DNA from 3 places in the Pseudoalteromonas sp. BDTF-M6 genome. Region 3 is predicted to be linked to each of the others. Evidence: predicted binding sites of a transcription regulator. Region 3 holds the regulator's gene; each other region holds the start of a gene.

Region 1 (3,287 bases), on a different contig from region 3:
CATATGGACTTTTTTCTCCACCGAGTTTACTGGCGATAGAAATTTCACCTTCCCTTATCTTGACCTCAAATGGAAATAAACCCTGATTGTCATTAGCGAGTTGCTCCACTAGGCGACGCTGGCTAGGGATCATTATATTCATATGACCATCATTGAATTGACCGTTCAAAACACTAATGTGTGTGAGAAATTCATTAACGCTTAGGGGAGAATCAAGCTCACTTTTGAGTTCATTTAACTTACTTTCAAAAGTCTTGATATCCTCAATGCGCAAAGACAAATCAGGATGAGTATCTTTGACCCAGCGCCACCATGTATCAATGTCATCGTGCATCTGCTCAGGCGTGATGGTTTTATTCAGTGAATGGATAGCGGTTAAATCAGAGCTGGCCCAGGTCTGATGAAAAAGTACCGTGATTAATAACGCTGTGAGTTTAATGAATCTTGCTACAAACATTGTAAAAGTCCCTATTAATTTAAGGGGTTAGACGCTGTAAGTTGCTAAAGGGTTTAAAGAGGCAATTTTTATAATAAAAGCGCCACCATATGTGGTGGCGCAAAAGTTAAGCAAAAGAATGATGGGTAAATCGATAGACGTTTAAGCGATAAGGCGCTCGGCCAGACTTAACTCCATGGTCGCTTTAAGCAGGCGATAAAGGTTAATCGACGCATCGATCTCTTCTTTACGATTGGTTAAAGACTCGATGTTTAACCCCAACGGCACCCCTAAATGAGCACAGCTACGCAGAATTAAATCCAGGTTCTCACGGCAAATACGCACCGACTCACTTAAGGTGTTGTCAGCATCGAGCATGCGCCACTTGGTTGCCTCGGGTACGGAAATGCCCAGCCACTGCATAAAGTCCAGGGTGGTTTCACCACCGCAGGGTGTAAAGGTGAGGATAATACGCTGCGGCGTCAGACCTTGCTGGCGACAGCTGCGGGCATAGCTGGTGATCAAGTCTATGGTCGCCTGGGCGTTGTAGACCGCTTGCGAGATGAAAAACTTACAACCTTGGTCCGTTTTCGTCAGCAAACGCTCGTGCTCATTACCCTTGCTGGCATGGCGCTCGGCTATGGTGACGCCACCCAAAAAGAAATCGTGGTCGTGCTCGCCAAGGTGGCTATAGGCATCGTTCAGGCTCAGCTTTATGTCACCGGATGACGATGGACTGCCGACCAAGACCAGATTATTGAGGTTATATTCCTGGTAGGTGGTATCTAACCACTGGTTAAACTCGCCGGCGCTGCGCTGGGCCACGCTCTTATAGGTGATCACATCGAGCTGTGACAAACGACGCAACAAGCCACTGTAGTGACGCGGGTCAATGGTCTCTTTAAACGGAAAAGGGCGGGGCACATTGGTGCGGCTGCTTTCATCTTGAATATCGTAAACCACCACGCCGTCGTACTCGATTTCGTGTAAGCGCCCAAGCAGCTTTTCGGCAATGGCTTGCAGCTTGGTGTCGTCGGTGCCTGTCTTTGGTGGCGTGGTGCCGATAAGGTAAACCCCTTGGCGGGGGTCTTCAATTTTCTCTTGCAGTGTTAGCGCCATGATCCTCATTCCCATATGCGGTTGATGAAACAACTATAACAGCCATTTAGACGTCTATACAGCCCTTTCTAGTGAAACTTACTCAAGGGTGTTGAGTTCAATTCAAGTTGAACCTCTGCAAGCGGGGTCGTAAAACCCCTTGTAACGCCCCTTTGACACATTTGTTTACAGCAAAATCGGGTGTCGATTACGCGCAGTGAGTGAATTTATTGCATAATGGATTGGATCAAAAATCAGATAACAATCAGATAACACAAGGTAGGAAGATGAAACTATCGGTCATTGCTTCGGGTATCGCGCTGGCGCTGACGCTAGGCGGATGTCAAAGCACACAGACAACGCAAACAAGTGCTGCAGTTGAAACGGCACAGCAAAACAATAAAGTATTTGCCCAGGACTATGTATTAGAAGAGCTAGACAATGGTCTGCGGGTCATGGTGGTTAAAACCGATTACCCAGATGTGGTCTCGCTACAGATCCCGGTTTCGGTAGGCTCGCGCAACGAAGTAGAGGAAGGTAAAACCGGCTTTGCCCACTTTTTCGAGCACATGATGTTCAAAGGCTCGGAAAAATTCCCGGAAGATGTGTATGCCGATATCATGAAAAACTCAGGCGTAGATAACCGTGCCTACACCACCAATGACTACACCAACTATCACCTTAATTTTTCCAAGCAGCATTTAGACAAGGTGCTGGAGGTGAAAGCCGATGTATTTCAAAACCTCAGCTACACCGAAGAGCAGTTCCGCACCGAGGCGCTGACGGTGAAGGGCGAATACCTAAAAAACAATGCCAGCCCTATTCGTAAGCTACTGGCCGCGGTGCGCAAAGAAGCGTTCGACAAGCACACCTATGAGCACACCACCATGGGCTTCTTCGAAGACATCGAAGCCATGCCGGACCAAAGCGAGTACGGGCAAACCTTCTTTAAGCGCTTCTATAAGCCCGAGTACGTTTCCTTGGTGATCGTCGGCGACGTAGACCCCAAAGAAACCATTGAAATGGTGAAAAAGCACTGGGGTAACTGGCAGCGTGGTGACTATCAGGCGGATATTCCGGTAGAGCCGAAACAAGCTGCGCCACGTTATGTGCATGAGCAGTACGAAGGCTTACCGGGGCACTGGCTGCTGGTTTCGTATAAGGGCACCGAGTGGAACCCAAATACCAAGGACCGCGCCGCGTTGGACCTGTTGTCACAACTTTATTTCTCTGAAAACTCGGAGCTATACCAGCAGTTGGTGGTTGAAAAGCAAATAGCTTCGCAAATGTTTACCTACAACCCGGAAACAAAAGATCCGGGCCTGTTGCATGTGTTCGTTAAGGTTGATGACGAAGAAAACCTTGCCGTAGTGCGTGATGCCATTAACCAAACCTATGCCAAAGCGCGCACCGAGTTGGTGGATGAAGGCAAACTGGCGGCGTTGAAATCAAACGCTAAATACAGTTTTATCAATAGCCTGGATTCATCACAGGCCATCGCCTCGACGCTGGCCAACTATATGCACTTTGAGCGTGACCCAGAGGTGATCAATGCCCTTTACCAAAGTGCCGACAGCGTCAGTGCCGAAGACATTCGCGCCATCGCCAATAAGTACTTTACCGATAGCAGCCGCACCACGGTTACCATGTCGGCCAAGGACAAGGTCGCCGGCTTTGATACCGAAGTGCAGCTCGATGCCTTGGTAACCGAGATCAATAACAAGCCAAGCGAGCAATTCTTTAGCGTACTGGA
Region 2 (3,287 bases), on a different contig from region 3:
TCAAGCCTTTAGAGCCGCTCCATAGCGTTAGGTTTGAGCCGGCCAAGTCCGCCGAACCACCCATAAACTCAGGTAGCATAGGACCGAAGGCATTCAGGGCATTTTGTGATGCTTTACGCGTTGCCGGGTTATCCGGGTTTGCTTGCAGCTGCTCGATGTAGGCTTGTGACTTTTCAGCCCAATCCGCAGGTAGCTCACTGTTTTGACGACGCTCAAATTCCGCTGCTAGTTCAGGGAACTCAGCCTTATAGGCAGCAAACTTATCTTTCCAGCTTTGCTCTTTTTGCTGACCCGCTTCTTTTGCGTCCCACTGGCTGTAAACGTCCTGAGGGATCACGAAAGCGTCATGGCTCCAACCTAGGAATTCACGTGCCGCTTTAATTTCTTCATCACCTAACGGTGCACCGTGGCAGTCATGGCTGCCCGATTTATTCGGTGAGCCGTAACCAATCACTGTTTTACAACAAATAAGGGTAGGCTTGTCTGAGTTAGCACGACCTTCTTCGATGGCCGCGCGAATCGCTTCGCTGTCGTGACCATCAACGCCACGCACCACGTGCCAGCCATAAGACTCAAAACGTGCAGGAGTATCATCGCTAAACCAGCCTTCTACCTCACCGTCGATGGAGATGCCGTTGTCATCCCAAAATGCGATCAGCTTGCCAAGGCCCAGAGTACCCGCCAATGAACAGGCTTCGTGCGAGATACCTTCCATCAAACAGCCATCACCCATAAAGGTATAGGTGTAGTGATCAACAATGTCGTGACCTTCGCGGTTAAATTGCGCAGCCAGGGCTTTCTCGGCGATAGCCATACCCACTGCATTGGTGATCCCTTGACCTAATGGACCCGTAGTGGTCTCAACACCCGGCGCATACCCATACTCTGGGTGACCCGGTGTTTTTGAATGTAGTTGACGGAAGTTTTTAATTTCTTCCATAGGTAGGTCATAGCCGCTTAGGTGTAGCAGCGAATAAATCAGCATTGAACCATGGCCATTGGACAGGATAAATCGGTCGCGATCAGCCCACTGAGGATTAGTAGGGTTGTGCTTTAAATAGTCGCGCCAAAGGACTTCGGCGATATCGGCCATGCCCATAGGGGCACCCGGGTGACCTGATTTAGCTTGTTGAACGGCGTCCATAGACAAGACGCGGATGGCGTTAGCGAGTTCTTTGCGAGATGGCATGAATTCTCCTACCTTTAAGTGTATTTGCGCTGGAAGATTCGCCTTTGCTCATGCTAGCGAAGGCAAAATAGGTGCCCATTTTTACTTATTCATACGCCCCCTGCAAATAAAACTTATGGCCAAAGCGGGTGACTTTAGAATTACTCATCAACTAGAGTAAAAACTTTAGCTTATTTAAGGGCAAGCAATAGGCTTGGAGAATGGAAATAAGTAATTTGGACGTCTAGGCGTAAAATTGCTATGCAAGGTGCGATCATTTAGCTAGAATACGCGCCTTATTTTTATGCTGCGCTGCGCCCAGAGGTTGGTGACGAGTTTGGGAAGCGCGAGACTTGTGAGAAAAGACCAATGGCAAAACATTTATTTACTTCTGAGTCAGTATCCGAGGGACATCCGGATAAAATCGCTGACCAAATTTCAGATGCGGTATTAGATGCTATTTTGGAGCAAGACCCGCACGCCCGTGTCGCTTGTGAAACCTATGTAAAGACCGGCATGGTTATGGTTGGCGGTGAGATCACCACCAGCGCTTGGGTTGATATCGAAGAGCTTACTCGTAAAACAGTACGTGAAATTGGTTACACCCATTCAGATATGGGCTTTGATGCGGATTCATGCGCCATCCTAAACACCATTGGTAAGCAGTCTCCAGACATCAACCAAGGTGTTGACCGTGCACGCCCAGAAGATCAAGGCGCCGGTGACCAGGGTCTAATGTTCGGTTACGCCTGTAACGAAACAGACGTATTGATGCCTGCTCCTATTACTTATTCACACCGCCTAGTACAGCGTCAAGCGCACGTTCGTAAAAACGGCGAGCTACCTTGGCTTCGCCCTGATGCAAAGTCTCAGGTAACCTTTGCCTATGAAAATGGTAAAGCGGTTGGTATCGACGCAGTTGTTCTTTCAACTCAGCACTGTGACACCATTTCACAAGACGCCCTGGTAGAAGCTGTGATGGAAACCATCATCAAGCCAACACTTCCGGCCGAGCTTATCACCAAAGCCACTAAGTTCTTTATCAACCCTACCGGTCGTTTTGTTATCGGTGGCCCTATGGGTGACTGTGGTCTGACTGGTCGTAAAATCATCGTAGATACTTACGGTGGTATGGCCCGTCATGGTGGTGGTGCCTTCTCTGGTAAGGATCCATCAAAGGTTGACCGTTCAGCAGCTTACGCAGCCCGTTACGTCGCGAAAAACATCGTTGCCGCCGGCCTCGCAGATCGTTGTGAAATTCAAGTGTCTTACGCTATCGGTGTGGCCGAGCCTACCTCTATCAGCGTAGAGACCTTCGGCACAGGTAAATTAGACGAAGAGCACCTAATTGCACTTATCCGCAAGCACTTCGACCTACGTCCTTACGGCCTGATCCAGATGCTTGACCTTGAGCGTCCTATTTATCAGCCTACCGCTGCTTACGGTCACTTCGGTCGCGACGAATTCCCATGGGAAGCGACGGACAAAGTAGAAGCATTAAAAGCAGACGCGGGCTTCTAAGGCAACCGCAAACCGCATAGAAAAAAGCGCTCACTGAGCGCTTTTTTTATTTCTGCTTAAAGCCGGAGCAATCACCTTCTTGCAAAGGCAGAGGTGACATGACCTGGGTTTTAGGCAGCACCCGGCGTAAATTCATCAGCGTCTTGTAGACACTGTTTAGCGACACCCTGTTACTCAGCCAGGTAGGAATGGCACCGCCCGGGTCGGCCACGACCTCATATTCCAACACCAAACCATCCGTTCGCGGCGTTAGCGTCCACAGCGCTTCTAACTCTTTGATACGTACTCGCCCTCTCCCCACCTCTTGGTCGGGGTCCAGACTCTGGATTAACAAGCGTGAGCTTTGCCCCTGCAGGGCTTGGTAACAAGATTCGGTGTAGAGCTCCCTGTCGGCCACCGGCCAGGGCGAATTTAGAAGGGTAAAGACCAGGGTTTGATTGGCACTGGGACTGCCGAGTAAGTTAACGCGCTTAACGCCCTCAAGCCAGTCGGGCGCATGCTTGGTGTCGTGCAACAGGCTGATAAACTGCGCCTTGGTGGCCTTGGCAATAAACAACTTTGCCTTTATGGCATAGTGTCCTTCCGCATTTTTATAATA
Region 3 (3,287 bases):
TTGATATCAAAACTCACCATGCCACCAAAACCACTTTGCTGTGCTTTGGCCAACTCATGCTGTGGGTGGCAGGCCAAGCCGGGATAATAGACCTTTTCCACGCTGGGGTGCTGCTGTAAGTATTCGGCGATGGCCTGCGCGTTTTCCTCATGCTGGCGCAGGCGGACTTTGAGGGTACGCAGCCCACGCAAGGTCAGGTAGCTATCGAATGGCGCGCCGGTAATGCCAATATTATTCGCCCACCAGGCCAACTCTTCGCCAAGCTCCGCAGTTTTGCAAACCACGGCACCACCCACCACATCGGAGTGACCGTTAATGTACTTAGTCGTTGAATGCACCACGATATCGCAACCCAATGCCAGTGGGTTTTGCAACGCCGGCGATAAAAAGGTGTTATCCGCCGCCACCAGGGCTCCTACTTGAGCCGCGGCCGCGCACACTGCCTTAATATCGGTCAAGCGTAAAATTGGGTTACTCGGGGTTTCAACCCATACCAATTTTGGTTTAGCAGCGATCAGTTGCTGATAGCACTGAGCGTCGGTGAAATTCACCACCTTCACCTGCAACAAACCACGCTTTGCAAGCGAGGTAAATAATCGATAGCTGCCGCCATAACAGTCATGGGGGATCACCAGGGTATCTTCGGGTGTCAGCAGTTGCGTTACCAGGTGCACCGCCGCCATGCCGGTAGCGGTAATGATGCCGCGGGCGCCGCCTTCTAGCTCGGCCAAAGTCTCTGCGAGAATATCGCGATTGGGATTTCCGCTGCGGCCATAGTCATATTGTCGCTTGGTATCAAAGTCGGCGAAAGAATAGGTGGTGGATAGATAAATTGGGGGCACAACTGCGCCATGGTGCTGATCGGCATCAATGCCATGGCGCACCGCTATGGTCTGTTTATTTAGCTTAGGCATAGTGCCTCCAATTAAAATAGATGTTTAGACGTCCAAAAGGTTAAAATATCCCGATATAGATGTCAAAACATTTATACGTCTAAATAGCTATATGAGGAATATTTGACTATCCTTTCCAACACGATAAAATTTCGGCCTTATTGATGCCTAAGTGACCAAAAACAAGACGCAAATTATGGCCAAGTGGAATGGTGAGTATATTCACCCTTATGCGGAACACGGTAAGAAAGCCCAACAGGTAAAGAAAATTACCGTTTCAATCCCGCTCAACGTTTTAAAAGTATTAACAGACGAACGCACCCGACGCCAGGTGAACAACCTGCGTCATGCCACCAACAGTGAATTGCTCTGTGAAGCGTTTTTACACGCCTTTACCGGACAGCCGCTGCCCAGCGATGAAGACTTACGTAAGGATAATCCGGAAAAAGTGCCGCAAGAAGTGCGTAAGATCATGGCGGAAATGGGGTTAGAGATCCCGGAAATCGGTGACGATTAATGTTTCCAAACACAAAAAAAAAGCCCCAAGCATAACTTGGGGCTTTTTTTTTGGAGACAAATAATACCAATTCTTTTAAGTATGTGATCAGATATAGCGCTGGATAAATGATGTGCTAACAAGGCGGAATTTTTCTTATGTAGCTATTCTACATAGAAAAACTCCAACGCCGTGAGCATGATATTTAGCCCGCTAGAATGATCAGCTATTTAACTGAGTTGGTATAAATTACTTATCGTTCATGTAATCCGCTGGCAACTCAATTTGCGCCACACCAGATGCCACAGCCGCTTCGGCTACCGCCTTAGCAACACGAGGCAATAAACGCGGGTCCATAGGCTTAGGAATAATGTACTGTGGGCCAAACTCTAACTCGGTAACACCCGATGCCGTTAACACCTCTTGCGGTACCGGCTCTTTAGCGATACTACGAATGGCCTCAACCGCAGCGATCTTCATTTCATCGTTAATGGCCGTTGCGCGCACATCCAGGGCACCGCGGAAAATAAATGGGAAACACAATACATTGTTTACCTGGTTCGGGTAATCAGAGCGACCCGTTGCCATGATCAAATCTTGGCGGGCAGCATGTGCTACTTCCGGCTTAATTTCCGGATCCGGGTTTGAACAGGCAAAGACCACGGGCTTGTCGGCCATCAGCTTTAACTCTTCGGCTGAAAGCAGATCCGGGCCAGATACACCCACAAATACGTCGGCATCGGCAATCACGTCTTGCAGGGTACGCTTGTCCGTGTTGTTCGCAAATAACTGCTTGTATTCGTTCAGGTCGTCACGACGTGTGTGGATAACGCCTTTACGGTCAAGCATATAAATGTGTTCGCGCTGAGCGCCACATTTAATTAAAAGTTCCATACAGGCTACCGCCGCCGCACCGGCACCTAAACACACGATCAATGCGTCGCTGATATCTTTACCCTGAATCTCAAGGGCATTAAGCATACCCGCCGCGGTTACGATCGCGGTACCGTGTTGGTCATCGTGGAAAACTGGCACGTTACAACGCTCGATCAACGCTTTTTCAATTTCAAAACACTCAGGTGCTTTGATGTCTTCCAGGTTGATACCGCCGAAAGTATCGGCAATGTTTTCCACCGTGTTGATAAAGTCTTCCGTAGTACGGTGTTTTACTTCGATATCGATCGAATCAAGGCCGGCGAAGCGCTTGAACAATAACGCCTTACCTTCCATCACAGGTTTTGATGCCAATGGACCTAAATTACCCAAGCCTAAAATTGCTGTACCGTTAGAAATAACCGCAACCATGTTGCCCTTCGCGGTGTACTTATATGCGTTGTTGGCGTCGGCGGCAATTTCGCGTACCGGCTCGGCCACACCTGGGCTATAGGCCAAAGCGAGGTCATTAACCGTTTCCGCACTTTTAGTCAGCTCAACGCTGATTTTGCCAGGAACGGGAAGAGCGTGATAATCGAGAGCTTGTTGACGAAAGTCTGACATGAAAAAGTATCCTGCTAGAAATGTTGGTGAGAGTTCAGGTATCAGGCAAACAATACTGCTTTTCCAGCTATATTCCAAGCAATATCAGGTCTATCCTGTTGTGCGAAATTAAGCGGTTTTAGCATCATGTTCCCGGTTAATTATTTTAATTTCCCCCAGCATGAGCGACATTCCCATGCCTGTACGGGGTCAAAAAAAGCAACTGAAGCTGCATAAATCATAACTAAAGATATAAAAAACACAACCGATATAACAATAAAGAATAAAAGATAGACTCACGTGCTATTTTCAAGAAATAAGAGCATATCGCTTCATTTTCCCTTCATTTAACTGCATTGTTTATAGTTTTATAAATACTATGGAGGACAAAAAAAGCCAAGTGACCTGCATCAATACCGGGA

The links. Region 3 encodes MetJ, which represses methionine synthesis genes. Its sites were predicted from a motif close to TAGACGTCTAGACGTCTA; they were not measured.
Region 1: KD147_RS14680 (methylenetetrahydrofolate reductase) is a predicted target of MetJ. The motif match lies at 1,595-1,612, and genes of this name have one in related genera.
Region 2: metK (methionine adenosyltransferase) is a predicted target of MetJ. The motif match lies at 1,406-1,423, and genes of this name have one in related genera.

The regions. Positions count from the first base shown of each region.
Region 1 covers NZ_JAGXTQ010000007.1:12,566-15,852, forward strand. Annotated here, with positions in the region: gene KD147_RS14675 (S41 family peptidase) at 1-457, opposite strand, end outside; gene KD147_RS14680 (methylenetetrahydrofolate reductase) at 599-1,555, opposite strand; gene KD147_RS14685 (M16 family metallopeptidase) at 1,822-3,287, shown strand, end outside.
Region 2 covers NZ_JAGXTQ010000004.1:379,320-382,606, forward strand. Annotated here, with positions in the region: gene tkt (transketolase) at 1-1,189, opposite strand, end outside; gene metK (methionine adenosyltransferase) at 1,538-2,689, shown strand; gene KD147_RS11640 (START domain-containing protein) at 2,736-3,287, opposite strand, start outside.
Region 3 covers NZ_JAGXTQ010000008.1:27,793-31,079, forward strand. Annotated here, with positions in the region: gene metB (cystathionine gamma-synthase) at 1-914, opposite strand, end outside; gene metJ (met regulon transcriptional regulator MetJ) at 1,090-1,410, shown strand; gene KD147_RS15470 (malic enzyme-like NAD(P)-binding protein) at 1,639-2,886, opposite strand.